One region of the Streptomyces sp. G5(2025) genome, then DNA from elsewhere that is predicted to be linked to it. Evidence: riboswitches for the same ligand, from Rfam matches in the RefSeq annotation. Region 1 holds a riboswitch; each other region holds the start of a gene.

The links. A riboswitch is a leader RNA that binds a small molecule or an ion and turns the genes downstream of it on or off. The one in region 1 is predicted to bind cobalamin.
Region 2: it holds a riboswitch for cobalamin, as region 1 does, so the genes downstream of both, metE (5-methyltetrahydropteroyltriglutamate--homocysteine S-methyltransferase) here and ACOBQB_RS18205 (cobalamin biosynthesis protein) in region 1, are expected to answer to the same signal.
Region 3: it holds a riboswitch for cobalamin, as region 1 does, so the genes downstream of both, ACOBQB_RS20125 (ABC transporter substrate-binding protein) here and ACOBQB_RS18205 (cobalamin biosynthesis protein) in region 1, are expected to answer to the same signal.
Region 4: it holds a riboswitch for cobalamin, as region 1 does, so the genes downstream of both, ACOBQB_RS23660 (ABC transporter substrate-binding protein) here and ACOBQB_RS18205 (cobalamin biosynthesis protein) in region 1, are expected to answer to the same signal.

The regions. Positions count from the first base shown of each region.
Region 1 is NZ_JBMUZT010000006.1:1,621,479-1,626,421, forward strand. It holds gene ACOBQB_RS18190 (class II aldolase/adducin family protein) at 1-660, opposite strand, end outside; gene ACOBQB_RS18195 (inorganic phosphate transporter) at 995-2,296, shown strand; gene ACOBQB_RS18200 (hypothetical protein) at 2,309-2,542, shown strand; cobalamin riboswitch at 2,665-2,815, shown strand; gene ACOBQB_RS18205 (cobalamin biosynthesis protein) at 2,922-3,875, shown strand; gene ACOBQB_RS18210 (cobyric acid synthase) at 3,872-4,943, shown strand, end outside.
Region 2 is NZ_JBMUZT010000006.1:174,043-178,985, reverse strand. It holds gene ACOBQB_RS11440 (helix-turn-helix domain-containing protein) at 1-6, shown strand, start outside; partial or broken gene metE (5-methyltetrahydropteroyltriglutamate--homocysteine S-methyltransferase) at 330-2,692, opposite strand; cobalamin riboswitch at 2,850-3,072, opposite strand; gene proP (glycine betaine/L-proline transporter ProP) at 3,159-4,709, opposite strand.
Region 3 is NZ_JBMUZT010000006.1:2,041,502-2,046,444, forward strand. It holds gene ACOBQB_RS20120 (FecCD family ABC transporter permease) at 1-696, opposite strand, end outside; gene ACOBQB_RS20125 (ABC transporter substrate-binding protein) at 693-1,679, opposite strand; cobalamin riboswitch at 1,788-1,973, opposite strand; gene ACOBQB_RS20130 (VOC family protein) at 1,981-2,418, opposite strand; gene ACOBQB_RS20135 (helix-turn-helix domain-containing protein) at 2,436-3,290, opposite strand; gene ACOBQB_RS20140 (haloacid dehalogenase-like hydrolase) at 3,502-4,632, shown strand; gene ACOBQB_RS20145 (alpha/beta fold hydrolase) at 4,610-4,943, opposite strand, start outside.
Region 4 is NZ_JBMUZT010000006.1:2,840,915-2,845,857, reverse strand. It holds gene ACOBQB_RS23670 (amino acid permease) at 319-1,812, shown strand; gene ACOBQB_RS23665 (Mov34/MPN/PAD-1 family protein) at 1,900-2,322, shown strand; cobalamin riboswitch at 2,325-2,444, shown strand; gene ACOBQB_RS23660 (ABC transporter substrate-binding protein) at 2,490-3,449, shown strand; gene ACOBQB_RS23655 (FecCD family ABC transporter permease) at 3,521-4,588, shown strand; gene ACOBQB_RS23650 (ABC transporter ATP-binding protein) at 4,543-4,943, shown strand, end outside.

The DNA of each region.
Region 1 (4,943 bases):
CCCGTACCCCCGTAGCTTCTCCTGGGCCTCGCGGAGGCGGGCGGCGGTCAGGAGGGCCGGGGTGTGGCCCGGGACCGAGGTGGCCGTGAGCCACAGGCGGCACATCCACTCCAGCTGTGCCGTGCGGTCGTACGCCTGGGACAGGGAGTCTCCGTAGGTGATCGTCCCGTGGTTCTGGAGGAGGCATCCCGTGCGGTCGCTCAGCGCGCGGAGCATGTGCTCGGCCAGTTCCTCGGTGCCGTAGAGCGCGTAGGGGGCGACGCGGACGGGGCCGCCGAGGACGCCGGTCATGTAGTGGACCGCGGGCAGCTCGGGGACCAGCATGGAGACGGCCGTGGCGTGGACCGCGTGGGTGTGGACCACCGCCGTCGCGCCGGTGGTGCGGTAGATCGCGAGGTGCATCGGCAGCTCGCTGGTCGGCGCGAGGTGGCCGATGACCCGCCGCCCTTCGAGGTCGACGCCGAGCGCGTCCTCGGGCCGCAGCCGGTCGTAAGGGACCCCGCTCGGGGTGACCAGGACCGTGTCGCCGACCCGTACGGAGACATTGCCCGAGGTGCCGACGACCAGGCCGTCCGCCACCGTCCTGCGGGCCGTGTCGACCAGCTCGTCCCACGCCCGCCCGACGGCGTCCCGTTCCGTGCCCTGCCGCTGCTCAGTCATGGGGCGATCCTGCCAGCCGGGAGCGTGGCGCTGTAGGCCCCCGCCGGGCCCCGGGCGGAGTGACATCGGTCTCTTGGAGGGCTCGGCGCGCCATTCCGTTTGGGGCGCGGGAAGGGGGTGCGCGAGGGCGCGCGGGAGAGTGGTGGAAGGCGACACTCCGGCTGGATTAGGGGGCTCGCGCCCACGCTCCGTACGATCGCTCGCAGACACCTGGTCGATAAGGAGAGGCGGCACTCCGTTTTGGGTCACCGCACCGCCCGGCCCAGTTCACTTTCCGTTCACCCAGGTTGCCTACGTTCCACATGCCACTGACGTCCAACAGAAGCCTGGGTAAATGGAACACATCACGCTTCTCCTCGGGATCGTGATCGTCACCGCTCTCGTGTTCGATTTCACGAACGGTTTCCACGACACTGCCAACGCGATGGCGACGACCATCTCGACCGGCGCTCTCAAGCCCAAGACGGCGGTGGCCATGTCCGCCGTGCTGAACCTCGTCGGAGCCTTCCTCTCCGTCGAAGTCGCCAAGACGATCTCAGGCGGGATCGTCAACGAGGACGGCCTCAAGACAGAGGTCATCTTCGCCGCGCTCGTCGGCGCGATCCTCTGGAACCTGCTGACCTGGCTGGTGGGCCTGCCCTCCAGCTCCTCCCACGCCCTCTTCGGCGGCCTCATCGGCGCCGCGGTCATGTCGATGGGCTGGTCGTCGATCAACGGCGGCACCGTCGTCACCAAGGTCCTCATCCCGGCCCTCGCCGCACCGCTCGTGGCGGGTCTCGCCGCGACGCTGGCGACGCGCCTGACGTACCGCATCGGCCGCAACACCGACACCAAGGCCACCGCCAAGGGCTACCGCGCCGGCCAGATCGCCTCCGCGGGCCTCGTCTCCCTGGCGCACGGCACGAACGACGCGCAGAAGACCATGGGCATCATCACGCTCGCCCTGGTCACGGGCGGTGTCCTCAACCCCGGCGCGAACCCCCCGATGTGGGTCATCGTCTCCGCCGGTGTCGCCATCGCGCTCGGCACCTACCTCGGCGGCTGGCGCATCATCCGCACCATGGGCAAGGGCCTCACCGACCTCCAGCCGCAGCAGGGCTTCGCCGCCCAGACCAGCGCCGCGACGGTCATCCTGGCCTCCTCCCACCTGGGCTTCTCGCTCTCCACCACCCAGTCCTGCTCCGGCGCCGTCATGGGCGCGGGCCTCGGCCGCAAGGGCGGCGTCGTCCGCTGGTCGACCGCGACCCGGATGTTCGTCGCCTGGGGTCTGACCCTGCCGGCCGCCGGTCTGGTCGGCGCGGGCGCCGAGTTCCTCACCAAGCAGGGCCCCTGGGGCGTCGCGGTCACCGCCGCCCTCCTCATCGCGGGCTCGGCCGTCATCTGGGTGCTCTCGCGGCGCAACGCCGTCACCCACACCAACGTCACCGACGATGAGATCCGCGACGACGCCACCACCACGGGCGCCGAGCCCGCGGGCGTGGTCACCACCGCGATCGCCGCCGTCCAGCCGCCCCCGGCGGGCGCGCTGGCCGCCGTCGGCGCCTCCTCCGACGACCCGGTCAAGGCCACCATCTCGGCCCCCACCTCGACCACGACCGGCGCCATGGCGGACCCCGCCCGGCCCGCGACGGTGTAAGGACACATCAGCATGAACATCGACTGGGCAGCTCTCGGCTCCGTCTTCGGAGTCAGCCTCGCCGTGACGGTGGCTCTCGTGGGCCTGTTCACCCTCGGCATCATCGGTCTCTCCAAGCAGGAGACGGCGGCCGCGTCCGCCGGCGGCTCCGGCGGTTCCGTGGCGCTGGCGCGCACCGGCGCGTACGCCTGCTTCGCGCTGTGCGCGGCGGCCGTGGCGTACGGCATCTATCTGATCGTCGCCTGACGACAGCGGTTCACGGTGGGGTGCGGGACGTGATCACACGTCCCGCACCCCACCGCCGTATGTGGAGCTCGGCTGTGGGGCTCCGCACACTCTCCCGCCGCAGGTCAACGGCGAGTTGACGGGCGTTCGCGGGGCGTGGTGGACTGCCGGGGCCAACTACGGCGGCAGAAGAGGAAGCCGGTGCGAATCCGGCGCGGTCCCGCCACTGTCACCGGGCAGCCGTCCCCGACGCGCCCGGAAGCCAGGAACTCTCGCCGCCGATCACGTCGAACCAGGGCGCGGACACCCTGAGTGAGGACATATCGCCATGCGCGGCCGCCCGTTGCCGGACCTGTTCCCGAGCGTGAGCTCCCTGCCCGGCACAGCGACGGGCTGACCCATGAGTGCCGATCGCGACTTCGCGTACGGCGCCGCCGCCGGCCTCCTCGGTGACCTGCTGCTCGGCGATCCCCGCCGGGGCCATCCGGTCGCCGGGTTCGGGCGTGTGGCGGGCGCCGTCGAGCGTGTGCTGTGGCGCGACCACCGCGGGTGGGGCGCGCTGCACACCGCGGTGTGCGCCGGGGGCGCTGCCGGTGCCGCCGCCCTCGCCGCTTCTCTCGTACGCCGCTCCCCCGCCGCATCCGTCGCGCTGACCGCCGCCGCGACGTGGGCCGTGGTCGGCGGGACCTCGCTCGGGCGTGAGGCGCGGGCCATCGGCGGCGCGCTCGACGCCGGGGACATCGAGGTGGCCCGGGAGCGGCTGCCTCATCTGTGCGGACGTGACCCGCAGGCGCTGGACTCCGACGGCATCGCCCGTGCCGTCGTCGAGTCCGTCGCCGAGAACACCTCCGACGCGGTGGTCGGCGCGCTGGTGTGGGGTGCTGTCGGCGGGGTGCCGGGGCTCGTCGCCTTCCGCGCCGTCAACACCCTCGACGCCATGGTCGGGCACAAGTCGCCCAGGTACCGGCGGTACGGCTGGGCCTCCGCCCGGCTCGACGACGTCCTCGGCTGGCCGGGGGCGCGGCTCACCGCGGGGCTCGCGGCGCTGGCCGGGGGCTCGCCCTCGGGGGCGGTGCGGGCATGGCGCGCGGATGCCGCGAAGCATCCGAGCCCCAACGCCGGGCCGGTGGAGGCCTCCTTCGCGGGGGCGCTCGGCGTACGGCTCGGTGGGACCCTCTCGTACGGCGGGCGGGTCGAGCACCGGCCTGTACTGAACGCGGACGGGCGGGACGTGCGCGTGGCGGACATCGAACGGGCCGTGCGGCTGTCGCGGCGGGTCAGCTGGCTGGCGCTGGGGGTCGCGGTGGCGGCCCGCCGGGCGCTGCGGTCGGCGAAGGCAGGGAGAAACGCATGAGTGGTGGACTGCTGGTCGCCGGGACCACCTCGGACGCCGGGAAGAGCGTCGTCACCGCCGGGATCTGCCGGTGGCTGGCCCGCAAGGGCGTGTCCGTCGCGCCGTTCAAGGCGCAGAACATGTCCCTGAACTCCTTCGTCACCCGCGAGGGCGCCGAGATCGGGCGGGCGCAGGCCATGCAGGCGCAGGCCGCCCGCGTCGAGCCGAGCGCCCTGATGAACCCCGTACTCCTCAAGCCGGGCAGCGACCGCTCCAGCCAGGTCGTGCTGATGGGCAAGCCGGTGGGCGAGATGAGCGCCCGTGGCTACCACGGAGGGCGCCAGGGGGCGCTGCTGGAGACCGTCGTGGGGTGCCTGGAAGAACTGCGGGGCACGTATGACGCCGTGATCTGTGAGGGCGCGGGCAGTCCCGCCGAGATCAACCTGCGGCGCACCGACATCGTGAACATGGGCATCGCGCGGGCCGCCCGCTTCCCCGTCCTGGTGGTCGGGGACATCGACCGCGGCGGGGTGTTCGCGTCGTTCTTCGGGACGACGGCGCTGCTGAGCGCGGCCGACCAGGAGCTGGTCGCGGGGTATCTGGTCAACAAGTTCCGGGGCGATGTCTCGCTCCTCGAACCGGGTCTCGACATGCTGTACGAGCTGACCGGGCGCCGCACGTTCGGTGTGCTGCCCTTCCAGCACGGGCTGGGCATCGACGAGGAGGACGGGCTGCGGGTCTCGCTGCGGGGTGCCGTGCGCGAGTCCGTGGTGGCGCCGCCGGTCGGTGAGGACGTGCTGCGGGTCGCCGTGTGCGCGGTGCCGCTGATGTCCAACTTCACGGACGTGGACGCGCTGGCCGCCGAGCCGGGTGTCGTCGTGCGGTTCGTGGACCGGGCCGAGGAGCTCGTCGACGCGGACCTGGTGGTCGTACCGGGCACCCGTGGGACCGTCCGCGCGCTCCAGTGGCTGCGGGAGCGCGGGCTCGCGGACGCCCTCGCGCGCCGCGCGGCCGAGGGGCGGCCGGTGCTCGGGATCTGCGGCGGCTTCCAGGCCCTCGGCGAGCACATCGAGGACGACGTCGAGTCGC
Region 2 (4,943 bases), 1.4 Mb from region 1:
CGGTAGCGGGAGACCTCGGGCGCCACCCCGAGCTTTCATGAGGTATAGTCGATCTTGACCTGGTCGCGGCAACTCACCGCGGTCGGCGATGCGTTGGTGGTCCAAGGAAAGACGCCCCGCTTCCTGCGGGGAAATGCAGGTGCAAGGCCTGCCCGGCGCTCGACAGGGGCCCGTCCGCGTATGACGCGGACGGGCCCCTCACATGTGTGCTCGTCTCATGGATCGAGCAGACGCCCGACCCCAACCGGTCAGGGCAGCGGACCTGAGAACGGCGCTGCCCCCCTACGCCCGGCAACGGGACGCCGCCGCCGGACGTGGGGGGGCGGTGCTCAGGAGGAGTCGAGGGCGAGCGAGGAGCGCACTTGCCTGGCCGCGGCGACCAGGTTCTCTAGGGAGGCGCGGACCTCGGGCCAACTCCGGGTCTTCAGACCGCAGTCCGGGTTGACCCACAACCGCTCGGCCGGAATGGCCTCAAGTCCCTTACGGAGCAGGGCGGCCGCCTCCCCTGCGCCGGGGACACGCGGTGAGTGGATGTCGTAGACGCCGGGACCGGCCCCGCGCGGGTAGCCGTGCGCCGCCAGCTCGCGTGCGACCTGCATGTGGGAGCGGGCCGCCTCCAGACTGATGACGTCGGCGTCGAGGTCGTCGATGGCCTGGACGATGTCGCCGAACTCGGCGTAGCACATGTGGGTGTGGATCTGGGTGTCCGGGCGGACGCCGCTCGTGGCGAGGCGGAACGCCTCCGTGGCCCAGGCCAGGTAGGCGCCGCGCCCGGCGGCCCGCAGCGGGAGGGTCTCGCGCAGCGCGGGCTCGTCCACCTGGATGACCGGCGTACCGGCCGCCTCCAGGTCGCCGACCTCGTCGCGCAGGGCGAGGGCGACCTGGCGGGCGGTCTCGGCGAGGGGCTGGTCGTCGCGGACGAAGGACCAGGCGAGCATGGTGACCGGGCCGGTGAGCATGCCCTTGACCGGACGACGGGTCAGCGACCGGGCGTACGCCGTCCAGCGCACCGTCATGGGCCCGGGGCGCGAGACGTCACCGGCCAGGATCGGCGGGCGGACGTAGCGGGTGCCGTAGGACTGGACCCAGCCGTGCCGAGTGGCGAGGTAGCCGGTGAGCTGCTCGGCGAAGTACTGGACCATGTCATTGCGTTCGGGCTCGCCGTGCACGAGGACGTCGATGCCGGCCTCCTCCTGGAAGGAGACGACCTCACGGATCTCCGCCTCGACGCGCTTCTCGTACGCCGCGGTGTCGATGCGGCCCGCGCGCAGGTCGGCCCGCGCGGTGCGCAGCGCGGTCGTCTGGGGGAAGGAGCCGATGGTGGTCGTGGGCAGCAGCGGCAGTCCGAGGTGGGCGTGCTGGGCGGCCGCCCGTTCCGGGTACGGCTGCGAGCGTCGCCCTTCGGCGTCGGTGACAGCCGTGGCGCGGGCGCGTACCGCTGGGTCGTGGGTGAGGGCGGAACCGGCCCGGGACGCCAGGGCGGCGCGGTTCGCGGCGAGTTCGGCCGCGATGGTGTCGGTGCCCTGCGCCAACCCGCGGGCCAGGGTGACGATCTCGCCGGTCTTCTGGCGGGCGAAGGCCAGCCAGCGGGCGACCTGCGGGTCGAGGTCGCGCTCCGCCGAGGCGTCCAGCGGGACGTGCGCCAGGGAGCAGGAGGCGGCCACGTCCACCCGGTCGGCCAGGCCGAGCAGCGTGCCGAGGGTGGACAGCGACTTCTCCAGGTCGTTGATCCACACATTGCGGCCGTTCACCACGCCCGCCACCAGCCGCTTGCCGGGCAGCCCGCCGACAGCGGCGAGGTCGTCGAGGTTCGCCGCGGCGGGACCGGTGAAGTCCAGCGCCAGCCCCTCCACGGGCGCCTTGGCCAGAACGGGCAGGGCTTCGCCGAGCCGGTCGAAGTAGGAGGCGACCAGGATCTTCGGCCGGTCGGCGAGCGCGCCCAGCGCACGGTAGGAGCGGGCCGCGGCGTTCAGTTCGGCGGGGGTCCGGTCCTGGACGAGGGCGGGCTCGTCCAACTGCACCCACGCGGCGCCGGCCGCCCGCAGGTCGGCGAGCACCTCCGCGTACACCGGCAGCAGCCGGTCCAGGAGGGTCAACGGCTGGAAGTCCGCAGCGACGCCAGGGGCCGGCTTGGCCAGGAGCAGGAAGGTGACCGGGCCGACCAGCACCGGGCGCGGCGTGTGGCCGAGGGCGAGCGCCTCCTTCAACTCGGCGACCTGCTTGGTGGAGTCGGCGGAGAAGACGGTGCCGGGGCCGAGTTCGGGAACGAGATAGTGGTAGTTGGTGTCGAACCACTTGGTCATCTCCAGCGGCGCCACGTCCTGGGTGCCGCGGGCCATCGCGAAGTAGCCGTCGAGGGAGCATCCCCTGGTCGAGCGAGGCCGCGAGCTCGGGGAAGGCCGGCTTCGATGGCGGCACGGTGGCGGTCGGGGATCGCGCCGACCATGACGCTGGTGTCCAGGACGTGGTCGTAGTAGGAGAAGTCGCCGGTCGGCACCTCATGGATACCGGCGTCGGCGAGCTGCCGCCACGTGGCCCGGCGGAGGTCGGCGGCGACGGCCCGCAGGGCGTCGGCGTCCACGCGGCCCTGCCAGTAGCCCTCGATGGCCTTCTTCAGTTCCCGGTGGGGGCCTTGGCGTGGGTAGCCGTACACGGTGGCCCTGGCTGTGGCGGCCGTAAGTCCGGTGGTCACGGAACTCTCCTTCGCGAGTGTCTCTCCGAAAGACCCCGGCGAAGGATCGAAGGCGCGAAGGGATGGCCGACCGGGCGGACCACGCCGCTGTGCCCTCGCGTGTGCCACCTGATCTGTACGCCGACCCACCCACGAGGTCACCGAGGTCTCCGCGCGCGTCGGCGCACGGGCAGTGGCAGGTCTTCGGACTCGCGGACCCGTCCGCCGGTCTCCCGGCGGACACCTACTGGCCGTCGCTTCCCGGACCCGGCCGGGTCCAGTGCGTATGACGGCTGTCGTTTCCGCTCACCGCTGCGGGGCAGTCCCGGATTCCCACCGGGTTCCCTCTTGCGACGCGCCTGTCTGGCGGACAGGGCGAACCAGCTGCACCCGTACCGTACACGCACACGTACCAGCACGTCTCCGCCTGTTGACGGCACAACGCTCGCCGCCCCGCACCACCCCGCCCCCGTCACTCCCCGCCCCGTCACTCCCCGCGTCCGCCGGACCTCTTGCTGTCGTCCCGCCCGCGCCCGCCGCGCGGATGCCACAGGCGCAGCCACACGTCACGCGCGTGGCGCCCCGCCTCCGCGCGGCTGCGCGCCACCAACTCGCGGGCCTCGTCCTGCGTCTCCACCATGGGCCCGGAGCCGCGCAGCGGCCGTCCGGCCGTCTCGTGCAGGAAGAACGTCGACACCAGGCCGATCGCGCCCGCCACCATCAAGTAGAAGGCGGGCACGAGGGTGTTGCCGGTGGAGTCGACCAGGTAGGAGGCGAGCAGCGGGGTGGTGCCGCCGAAGAGGGAGACGGAGATGTTGTACGAGATCGACAGGGCGCCGTACCGCAGACGCGTGGGGAACAGGGCGGGCAGTGTGGCCGCGGCCGTGCCCGCGAAGCAGACCAGGAGCAGACCGAGGATCGCGCACCCGAAGGCGGGCATGAGGATGCCGCCTTCTCGGATCAGCAGGAACGCCGGGACGGCGAGCACCATCAGCGCGATGCTGCCCGCCATGAACATCGGGCGTCTGCCCCACCGGTCCGAACTGCGGCCCACGGTGGTGATGGCGAGCGCCACCAGCAGCATGGTGCCGAGCACCAGCAGCTGCGCCGTGGTGTCGCTCTCTCCCAGCGTCACCGTCATGAAGGTGGGGAGATACGACGTCACCATGTAGTTCGTGACGTTGTAGAGCAGCACAAGCCCCATGCAGATCAGCACCGCCTGCCAGTGACGGGTGAAGATCTCCTTGAGACGGCCCTTGCCGGACTGGCGGGCCTGCTCGACGGGGTCGCTCTCGCCCCGCTGGTGGACGACTTCCCGCTCGGCCGCGGCGGACGCCGCCTCCTGCTGGAAAGCGGGCGTCTCCTCCAGCTTCACGCGCATGTACAGGCCGATGAGTCCGAGCGGCCCCGCGACGAAGAAGGGAATGCGCCAGCCCCAGCTCTCCATGCCGTCGGACCCGAGAGCCAGCGTGAGGACGGTGACCAGGCCGGAGCCCAGGGAGTAGCCGATGAAGGTGCCGAAGTCGAGCCAGCTGCCGAGGAATCCGCGCCGCTGGTCGGGCGCGTACTCGGCGATGTAGGTGGTGGCACCGGCGTACTCGCCGCCCGTGGAGAAACCCTGGACCAGCCGGCATACGAGGAGCAGCAGCGGGGCGGCGAATCCGATCGAGGCGTACGTGGGCAGCAGCCCGACCGCGAAGGTGCTCACGGCCATCATGATCATGGTCGCCGCGAGCACCCGCTGCCGGCCGATACGGTCACCGAGCGGCCCGAACACGAGCCCGCCCAGGGGCCGGACGAGAAACGCCGCGGCGAAGGTGGCGAAGGCGGCGACGACCTGGACGCCCGGCGAGCTGGCAGGGAAGAAGACCTTGCCGATCGTGCCCGCCAGATAGGCGTAGACGCCGAAGTCGAACCACTCCATGGTGTTGCCGAGCGCCGCGGCTGTCACCGCGCGTCGCACCTTGGGACGGTCCGAGACCATCACGTCCTCGGCGCTGAGCGCCTTCTTCCGGCGCCGCAGCAGCGTACGCGCCATGCGGTCCGTCGCCGAACGCGACGAGCGCGTGGCATCCGCCTCCGGCCCACGAGACTGGCGGGCCTTTCCACGCGGAAGGCCTTTCACCATGGAGTTTCTCTCCTCTGGTCGGCCGAGAAAGAGTCGTATCCACGCAAATTAGACCGAACCGGAAGGACCGGCAAATCGCCCGCCGGGGCGATGCGCTATAGTTGATCTTGCACTGGTCGCCGCGGTTCGCGGTGGCCGGCGATG
Region 3 (4,943 bases), 420 kb from region 1:
CTGGCCGAACGCGAAGGCGTCGAGCGTACGGGCGTGACCGAGGCAGACGAGCAGTACCGCGGCGAGGACGGCCGCGCACAGCCATACGTCCGTCCAGTCCGCCCCGCTGAGCGAGCCGAGCAGCCAGAACAGCACGCCGCGGGTGGTCTCCGCGTCGCCCGCGGTGAGGATGACGAACGACGTCAGGGCGGAGAAGAGCTGCATCGCGGCGACGCCCGAGAGCACGACGCGGTCCGTCGTGCCGCCGAGTGTGTGGCTCAGCAAGAGGACGAGCGCGAACGAGCAGAGCGCGCCCGCGAAGGCGCCCGCCGAGATCGACAGCGCTCCCCCGCCGACGCCGAGGACGACGACCGCGACCGCTCCGGTGGACGCCCCGGACGACACCCCGAGCACGAAGGGGTCGGCGAGGGGGTTGCGGAGCAGGGACTGCATGACCGCGCCGCAGACCGCGAGGCCCGCGCCGCAGACCGCGGCGAGCAGGGTGCGGGGCAGCCGCAGGTTCCAGACGATGCCGTCCCTGATGGGGGTCAGCCCTGCCTCGCCCCAGCCGAGGTGTGCCGCGAGCGCCGAGAAGACGTCGGGGACCGAGATGTCGGCGGGGCCGATGGTGACGGCGACCGCCACCGAGAGGACGAGCGCGGCGCCGCCGGCCAGCCACAGCAGCCCCTGCCGGGCGGCGGGGGCGGCCGGGCTCACTTCGCCAGCCCGAACTTCCGCAGCCCGGCGGCCACTTGCTCGATACCGTCGACCGTACGGATCGTGGGGTTCATGGCCTGGCCGCTGAGGAGTACGTAACGCTTCTTCTTCACGGCGGTGAGGTTCTTGGTCGCCGGGTTGGACTCCAGGAACTTGATCTTCGCCGCGGCGCTCTCCGCGGACTGCGACTTGCGGGTGAGGTCGCCGATGACGAGGACGTCGGGGTCGCGGTCGGCGACGGTCTCCCAGTTGATCTGGGGCCACTCCTCGCGGGTGTCGTCGAAGACGTTCTTCGCGCCGAGCTCGCGGGTGATGATGCCGGGGGCGCCGCAGCAGCCCGCCATGTACGGGGCGTCGGAGTTGGCGAACCAGTACAGGAGCGTCGCGTCGGAGGCCTTGATGTCGTCCGTGGCCTTCGCGACGCGCTCCTTCAGGTCCGCGATCAGCTTCTCGCCGCGCCGCTGGACGCCGAACACCTTCGCGAGGTCGCGCACTTCGCCGTAGACGGTGTCCATAGTGAGGGTCTTGACGCGTTTGCCGTCGCCGCCGCCGTCGTTGTCCTTGCCCGCGCAGTCGGTGGGCGAGACGTAGACGGGCACGCCGAGTTCGGTGAACTTCTTACGGTCGGCGACGCCGCCCTTGCCGACGGTGTAGAGGAAGGAGGCGCTGACGAAGTCCGGTTCCTTGGAGAGGACTTTCTCCAGGGAGGGGTAGCGGTCGGCGAGCCGCTCGACCTTCGCGTTCGCCTTCTCCAGGTTCTTCGGGACCGGGTCGGTCCAGGTGCCGGTGCCCACCATGCGGTCGGCGAGACCGAGGGAGAGCAGAATCTCCGTGGAGCCCTGGTCGAGGGAGACGGCGCGCTGCGGCGGGGCCTGGACCTCGGCCTCCTTGCCGCAGGAGGCGACCGTGACGGGATAGCCGTCTGCGCTCTTGCCTTCGGACTTCTGGGCGGAGCCGTCGCCGCACGCGGTGAGTGCGAGCATGCCGGCACAGAGCAGAGCGGTTGTACGGACTGTCGAGGACACGCGATCCCTTGAGTGTCACGGCTCATGCGCGGAGCCTGGTCTGCGTCACGGCCTCCGCCGCCCGGTATGCGAGCGGAGGCGCCAGCAGGTCTTCGGACTCGGGATCGAACCGGGCGGGGCGCCTTCCCAGGCGTCCGAAGACACCCAGTGGCCGTGGCCCCGCCCGTCCCCCTCACCGCTGCGCGTCAGTTCCGGATTCGCACCGGATTCCCTGGCCCAGGTGTGGGTTTGACTGGCTTGCGCAAGTTATCACGCGCCTTCACCGGCCCGGGTCCGGCCTGGGCTCACCCCGGTAGGTGCCGAAGGACCAGCGGTTTCCCTCCGGGTCCTGGACGGCGAACTCGCGACTGCCGTACGGCTTGTCCTCGATCTCCGCGGTGATCTTCACGTCGGCCGCGCGGAGGCGCTGGTACAGGTCGTCCACCCGGTCGGTGACGACATAGGCACCGGAGGTGCCCGGCTTCCCGCAGGCCTCGGCGGTCGCCTCGGGGTCGTACGAGCCGAGCATGACGCCGCCTCCCTCGGGCCAGTCGAGCTGGGCGTGGGCGACGCGGCCGCCGTCCTCGTACACGGCCGTGCGCAGGAAGCCGACGGTGTCGACGAGGAAGTCGATCAGGGCGGGGGCGTCCCGCGCCTGGAGGGCCTGCCGAGACCGTGGGGGCGGGTGTGACGGGCCGATGTTGCCGAGTGCTGTCAGGTGTGGTGTTCATGTCTTCACTCTTCGCCTCCGCCATGCGCCCCGGCTTGGATATTCCGGCACTCCTCGGCCAGCCATCCGGTGGGGCTCACCCCCGTGTACTGCCGGAAGTCCCGTACGAGGTGGGAGTGGTCGTAGTACCCGGTGTCGGCGGCGACCCGGGCCAGGTCCGACGGGCCGCCCGCCGCCACGGCGCGGGCCACGGCAGTCCTGGCGTGCTGGAAACGCATCAGGCGCGCGGCCTGTTTGGGGCTCAGCCCGGTCTCGGCGCGGAAGAGGGTGGTCAGGCGGCGCTCGCTGAGGGCGACGTGCCGGGACAGACCGCCGAGGCTCCCGGCGCCGCGGTGCCGGGCGAGTCGGGCCCAGGCCTCGGCGACCTCGGGACGCACGGCTCCGGCGGGCCGGTCCGCGCGCTGCCGCAGGTAGTCGGCGAGGGCGGCGAAACGGTCCTCCCAGGTGTCCAGGCCGCACAGCCGCTCACGGACCTCGGCGGCGCGCGCGCCGAACACGTCGGTGCCGCCGGTGACGAGCTGCCCGGCCAGTTCGGCGGCGGGCAGGCCGAGGAGCGCGCGGGCGGCCAGCGGGTGCACGGCGAGCTGGACGCCCGCCTCGTGCTCGGGCTGGGCGACGTAGGCGGGGGCCTGGTGCAGGCCGCCCACGATGATGTCGGTGCGGACCGCGTCCGCGCCGGTCGCCTGGGCGGGCGTACCGCCGGTGGCGATCGCCCCGTCCAGCGAGAAGATCACCGTCAGATACGGCGAGGGCAGGCCGCGGTGCAGGGCGGGCCGCTGCCCCGCGGTGCGGTAGCCGACCGCGGAGACGACCATGCCGTCGAGCCGGGGAACGGCCCGGACGAACTCACGGGAGCCCATACGTCCCAGTATGCGCGGCCCGCTCACCCCGCGAACGCCCCGCGGACGCCCAGGCGGCGAGGTCCCTCTCCGCTACCCGCCACCACCCGCCCCCATGCCCGCCCCGCCCGGTGACTTCGATCATGGGAATCGCGCGGCGTGGCCCATAGCATGGCGCGCCGCTCCGGACGGAGCCGCGCAACGCACTCAGGAACGGCGGGACACGGGAAACATGGCAGTACGAGCCAAGAACAAGCGGGCCCTCATCGGTGGCGTGGGGGCGCTCGTCGCCGCCGTACTCGCGGGCGGCGCGCTGTGGCCCGCGGGCGAGGCGACGGCGGCGGACACCTCGGCCGCCACCGCCCGCGAGCTGTCGCACTGGCCGAAGCCGGTCGCGAGGAAGCTCGGCAAGGTCATCGCCGCGAACGACCACAAGGGCGCGTACGCCGTCTTCGACGCGGACAACACCTCGTACCGGGGCGACCTGGAGGAGTCGCTGCTGCCCTTCCTGGAGATGAAGGGCGTGCTGACCCGCAAGACCATGGACCCGTCCCTGAAGGTCATCCCGTTCAAGGACACGGCCGCGCACAAGGAGAGCCTCTACAGCTACTACAACCGGCTGTGCGAGGTGGACGACCAGGTCTGCTACCCCTGGGCCGCGCAGATCTTCTCCGGGTTCACGCTGAAGGAGCTCAAGGGGTACGTCGACGAGCTCCTGGCGTACAAGAAGCCGATCCCCGCGGAGTACTACGAGGGCGGGAAGGTCACCAGGACCGAGGTGAAGCCGCCCGAGCTGTCGAACGGCATGCGGCAGCTCTACAAGACGCTGCGGGCGCACGGCATCGAGGTGTACGTGGTCAGCGCGGCCAGCGAGGACCTGGTGCGCATGGTCCTCGCCGACCCGAAGTACGGCTACGGAGTCAAGCCGCGGAACGTCATCGGGGTGTCGATGCAGCTGAAGGACCGTGAGACCGGCGAGGTGACCAGCTCCCGCAAGGAGATCGCCGAGGGCCGCTTCGGCGAGAAGGACCGCGCGAAGCTCGCCGGGCGGGAGCTGACGCCGCACCTGTGGGCGCCGCTGACCTGGTACGAGGGCAAGCCCGCGGCGATCAACACGTACATCGACGAGTGGAAGAAGCCGATCCTCGCCGCCGGTGACACCCCGGTCAGCGACGGCCCGATGCTGTTCCACTCGGCGGACGTGGAGCACGGCGGCGTACGCGTCTGGGTCAACCGCAAGGAGGCGTACATGAAGCAGCTCGACGGGATGAAGAAGAAGAACGCCGGGCGGCAGCGCGAGCTGGGCCAGAAGGTGACCGCCGACAAGCGGTGGCTGACGGTCACCCCCGAGCAGATCCGCTAGAGCCGGGCGGCCGGCCCCGGCCGGAGCGCTCTTCGGCCACCGCCCACGCCGCCACCTGCTTGGCGAGCGGCCCGCCCGCCTTGGTCCACGCGAAGTGGTCGAGGCGGGCGCCCGCCTCCCGCGCGGTGTAGTGGCGCCTGGTGAGGCGGGCCCGGGGGACCTTGCCGAGCAGGTGGTCGAGGGCGGAGGCGGGGGCGAGGGTGTCGTGCTCGACGGAGACCGCGAGGACGGGCAGGTCCAGGGCGGCCAGGGCCGCTTCGTAGTCGAGCGCGGAGCCCTTGGCGGCGTAGCGGCCGGTGAGCCCCTGGTGC
Region 4 (4,943 bases), 1.2 Mb from region 1:
CCGTTCACGTGACGGGTCGTTCGCTCAGCGGACGCTCAAATCCGGATAACGATCCCGTCACTTCATTGCCCGTGTTTGCGGCGTGAAGAGGCCTTTGTCCGCTTCTTCCTGTGGTGTGCGTCACAGGTGGCTGATTCCCTCACTGTTGCCGCCGTGATAAATCTTCACGACCACTCGGTGACGCCACCCATGTCACCGAGGGCGCTCGGACCGGCAGACCGCCGGTAGCACTCCATACATATCCGGGGGGATCAGGACCTGATCCGCAGCCATCAACGCGAGACGCGGGCGCGGATCAGCATGGAGAAAGGCGTCACCATGACCTCAGTGCAGGTCGAAGAGCAGCACGACGGGCACGACGGCAATGGTGCCGTGGAGGCCGCAGGCGGCCCGTCCGGCGAGGGCGAGGGCTACCAGCGCGGTCTGGGAGCCCGGCAGATCCAGATGATCGCGATCGGCGGTGCCATCGGCACCGGCCTGTTCCTCGGCGCGGGCAAGGCCATCCACAAGGCCGGACCCAGCCTCATCCTGGCGTACGCCATCGCGGGCCTCGTCATCTTCTTCATCATGCGGGCGCTCGGCGAGCTCCTCATGTACCGCCCCGTGTCGGGCTCCTTCTCGGAGTACGCGCGCGAGTTCATGGGCCCGTTCTTCGGCTTCGTGACCGGCTGGACGTACTGGCTCTTCTGGGTCGTCACCGGCATCACCGAAGTCACCGCAGCCGCCCAGTACATGCAGTACTGGACACACGGATCCGTTCCACAATGGGCGTACGCGCTCATCTTCACGGTCATCCTGTACGGCGCGAACCTCATCTCCGTGAAGCTCTTCGGTGAGCTGGAGTTCTGGTTCTCGATGGTCAAGGTCACCGCCATCATCGGCATGATCCTGATCTGCATCGGCATCCTCACCATCGGCTTCTCCGACGCCGGTGACACCGCGACCGTGGCCCACCTGTGGAACCAGGGCGGCTTCTTCCCCAACGGCATCGGCTCCACGCTGATGACGCTCCAGATCGTGATGTTCGCCTTCCTCGCCGTCGAGCTCGTCGGCGTCACCGCGGGCGAGTCCAAGGACCCGAAGACCGTCCTGCCCAAGGCCATCAACACCGTGCCGTGGCGCATCGCCGTCTTCTACGTCGGCGCGCTGATCATGATCCTGTCGGTCGTCCCGTGGACGCACTTCCAGCCCGGCGTCTCGCCGTTCGTCGCGGCCTTCGAGAAGATGGGCCTCGGCGTCGGCGCCGCGATCGTGAACTTCGTGGTCCTCACCGCCGCGCTCTCCTCCTGCAACTCCGGCATGTACTCCACCGGCCGCATGCTGCGCGACCTCGCGCTCAACGGCCAGGGCCCGAAGTTCTTCACCAAGCTCACGAAGAACGGCCTGCCGCTGGTCGGCACCACGTTCTCCGCCGCGTTCATGCTGGTCGGCGTCTGGATCAACTACCAGTGGCCGGGCGAGGCGTTCAACTACGTCGTCTCCTTCGCCACCATCTCCGGCATGTGGGCCTGGATCATGATCCTGGCCTGCCAGATCCGCTACCGCCGCAAGGCCGACCGCGGCGAGCTGCCGCAGTCCACCTTCCGGGCGCCGGGAGCCCCGTACACCAGCTGGTTCGCGCTTTTGTTCATCGGCATGGTCATCGTGATGATGGGCGTCGACAAGGACGCGCGGATCTCGCTGTACGCCGCTCCGGTCTGGGCCGCGATCCTCGGCGTCTCCTACCTGATCCTCAAGAGCCGCAACCCGCAGGCCGCCGCGTTCAACAAGCGCAAGATCGGCGCGGACAGCGCCCCCGTCACCAAGGACTGACCTCCCCGGAGAGGCCACTGTCCAGCATATGGGCCCGCACGTACCACACTTCGGTACGGCGCGGGCCCTCTGCTTATCCTGACTGCCATGCTGACCATCACCCAGGCCCTCCACGACCAGATCGTCGCGCACGCGCGCCAGGACCACCCCGACGAGGCGTGCGGCGTGGTCGCGGGCCCGGCGGGCACCGGCCGCCCCGAGCGCTTCATCCCGATGCTGAACGCCGCGCGCTCGCCCACGTTCTACGAGTTCGACTCGGGTGACCTGCTCAAGCTCTACCGCGAGATGGACGACCGCGACGAGGAGCCGGTGGTCATCTACCACTCGCACACCGCGACCGAGGCCTACCCCTCGCGCACCGACATCAGCTACGCCAACGAGCCCGGCGCCCACTACGTCCTGGTCTCCACCGCGGACACCGACGACGCGGGCCCTTTCCAGTTCCGCTCGTACCGGATCGTGGACGGCGAGGTCACCGAGGAAGAGGTCGCGGTCGTACAGGCATACTGAGCTCCACCCATGAGGCGGCAGGACCCAGGAAGCCGGTGCGAGCCCGGCACGGTCCCGCCACTGTGACCCCACCCCTTCGCGGGGGCGGGGAGTCAGGAACTGACCTGCCGTCTCGGCTCCACACAACGCAGGGGACGCGGAAATCCCCTGGAGGAGGCAGTTCAGCCATGTCCCGCGCCCTTCGCGTGCTCACCGCCGCGGCCCTGCTCGTCCCGCTCGCAGCCTGCGGCTCGTCCGACTCCGGTGACTCCAAGCCCGCCGCCAAGGCCGCGGGCTTCCCGTACACCGTCACCAACTGCGGTGTGAAGACCACGTACGACGCACCGCCGAAGCGCGCCGTCACCATGAACCAGCACGTTACCGAGGTGATGCTGGAACTGGGCCTCAAGGACCGCCTGGCCGGCACCGCCTACCTCGACGACAAGGTCCTGCCGAAGTACGAGAAGGCGTACAAGTCCGCCCCCGTGCTCGCCAAGGAGTACCCCTCCTACGAGAAGCTGCTCGCCGCCGACCCCGACTTCGTCTACGGCGGTTACGCCAGCGCCTTCCTCGCCGGCGACGGCCGCAGCCGCTCCGCGCTCGCCAAGTCCGGGATCAAGAGCCGCCTCAACATCGAGGGCTGCGCCGAGCGCGCGGTCACCATGGACGACGTGTACCGCGAGGTGCGGGAGGTCGGCGCCACGTTCGGGGTGCGCGAGCGCGCCGAGAAGTGGGTGAGCGGGGCCAAGCGCGAACTGGCCGCCACCGCGAAGAAGTCGAAGCGCGCGAAGCCGGTCTCCGTCTTCGTCTACGACAGCGGCGACAAGACCGCGTTCACGGCGGGCGGCCGCGGCATCGGCAACGACATCATCGAGCGCGCGGGCGGCCGCAACGTCTTCGCCGACATCGACAAGTCCTTCAGCGACGCGTCCTGGGAGAAGGTCGTCGAGCGCAGGCCGGACGTCATCATGATCCTCGACTACGGCCCCACGACCGTCGCCCAGAAGAAGAAGCGCCTCCTCGACGACCCGGTCCTCGCGGACGTCCCCGCCATCAAGCACAAGCGTTTCGCGGTACTGCGGCTGTCGGACGTGGTCACGGGCGTACGGGCACCGAAGGCGGTGGAGAAGCTGGCGGCACAGCTGTGAGCGCCGCGAAGATCCAGCCCGTCCGGGGACCGGGTCGGCCCGGGGGCGGTACATCCCAGCCCGTCCGGCGTTTGAGGACGAGCCCGAAGGGCGATCGACGGGGGTCGAAGGGGCGGCGCCTCTTGACCCTGACGGCGCTCACCGCGGCCCTCGCGGCAGCGACCGTCGCCGGCCTCGCCCTCGGCTCCGTCCGCATCCCGCCGGGCCAGGTCCTGGAGATACTGACCGGCCATGCGGAACCCTCCCCGTTCCGCACCATCGTGCTGGACGTCCGCCTGCCCCGGGTCCTGCTCGGCGCGGTCGTCGGCGCCGGACTGGCCGTCATCGGCACCGTCCTCCAGGCCCTCGTCCGCAACCCTCTCGCCGACCCGTTCCTCCTCGGCGTCTCCTCGGGCGCCTCCGTGGGCGCCGTCAGCGCGATCGTGCTCGGCGGGATCTTCGGCCTGGGCACCACCCTCAGCACCGCCGTCACGATCCCCGCGGCCTCCTTCGCGGGCGCGCTGATCTCCCTGGTCCTGGTCTACGCCCTGGCCAGAAGCGGCGGCGGGGGCTTCGCCACCGGCCGCCTGATCCTCGCCGGGGTGGCCGTCTCGTACATCCTCACCGCCCTCACCAGCCTCATCCTCGTCACCGCCGACAGCGCCGACCACCTCAAGGAAGTCCTGTACTGGACACTCGGCGGCCTCGGCAGCGCCCGCTGGGACATGCTCGCCCTGCCCTGCGCCGTCCTGGCCGTCGGTACCGCCCTCCTGGTGGCGCTCGCCCGCCCGCTGGACCTGCTGCTCGTCGGCGAGGAGGGCGCCACCGTCCTCGGCCTGGACACCGCCCGCTTCCGCTCCGCCGTCTTCGTCCTCGCCTCGCTCCTGACCGGCGTCCTCGTCGCCTACAGCGGCGCCATCGGCTTCGTCGGCCTGATGGTGCCGCACGCCGCCCGCATGCTGGTCGGCGCCGCCCACCGCACCCTGCTCCCGGTGGTGGCGCTGATGGGCGCGGTCTTCCTGGTCGCCGCCGACCTCGCCGCCCGCACGGTCGCGGCGCCGCAGGACATCCCGGTCGGCGTGCTCACCGCGTTGACGGGCGGCCCGTTCTTCCTGTGGCTGCTGCGCGGGAGCCGTACGCACGAGGGGGCACCCGCGTGAAGCTGCGCACCGAGAACCTCGGATACACCACCCCCGGCGGCGCCCGCCTGCTCGACGGCGTCTCACTGACCGTCGCCGACGGCGAGACGGCCGGCATCGTCGGCCCCAACGGCAGCGGCAAGACGACCCTGCTGCGCTGCGTGTACGGCGCGCTCACCCCGACCGGGGGCCGCGTCCTGCTGGACGGGGACGACCTGACGGGGCTCGGCGCCAAGGCCCGCTCGCGGCGCGTCGCCACCGTGCCGCAGGACGGCCAGGCCGGCTTCGACCTCACCGTGCGGCAGGTCGTCGCGATGGGCCGCTCCCCGCACAAACGCTTCTGGGAGGGCGACACCGCGCGCGACGAGAAGCTGGT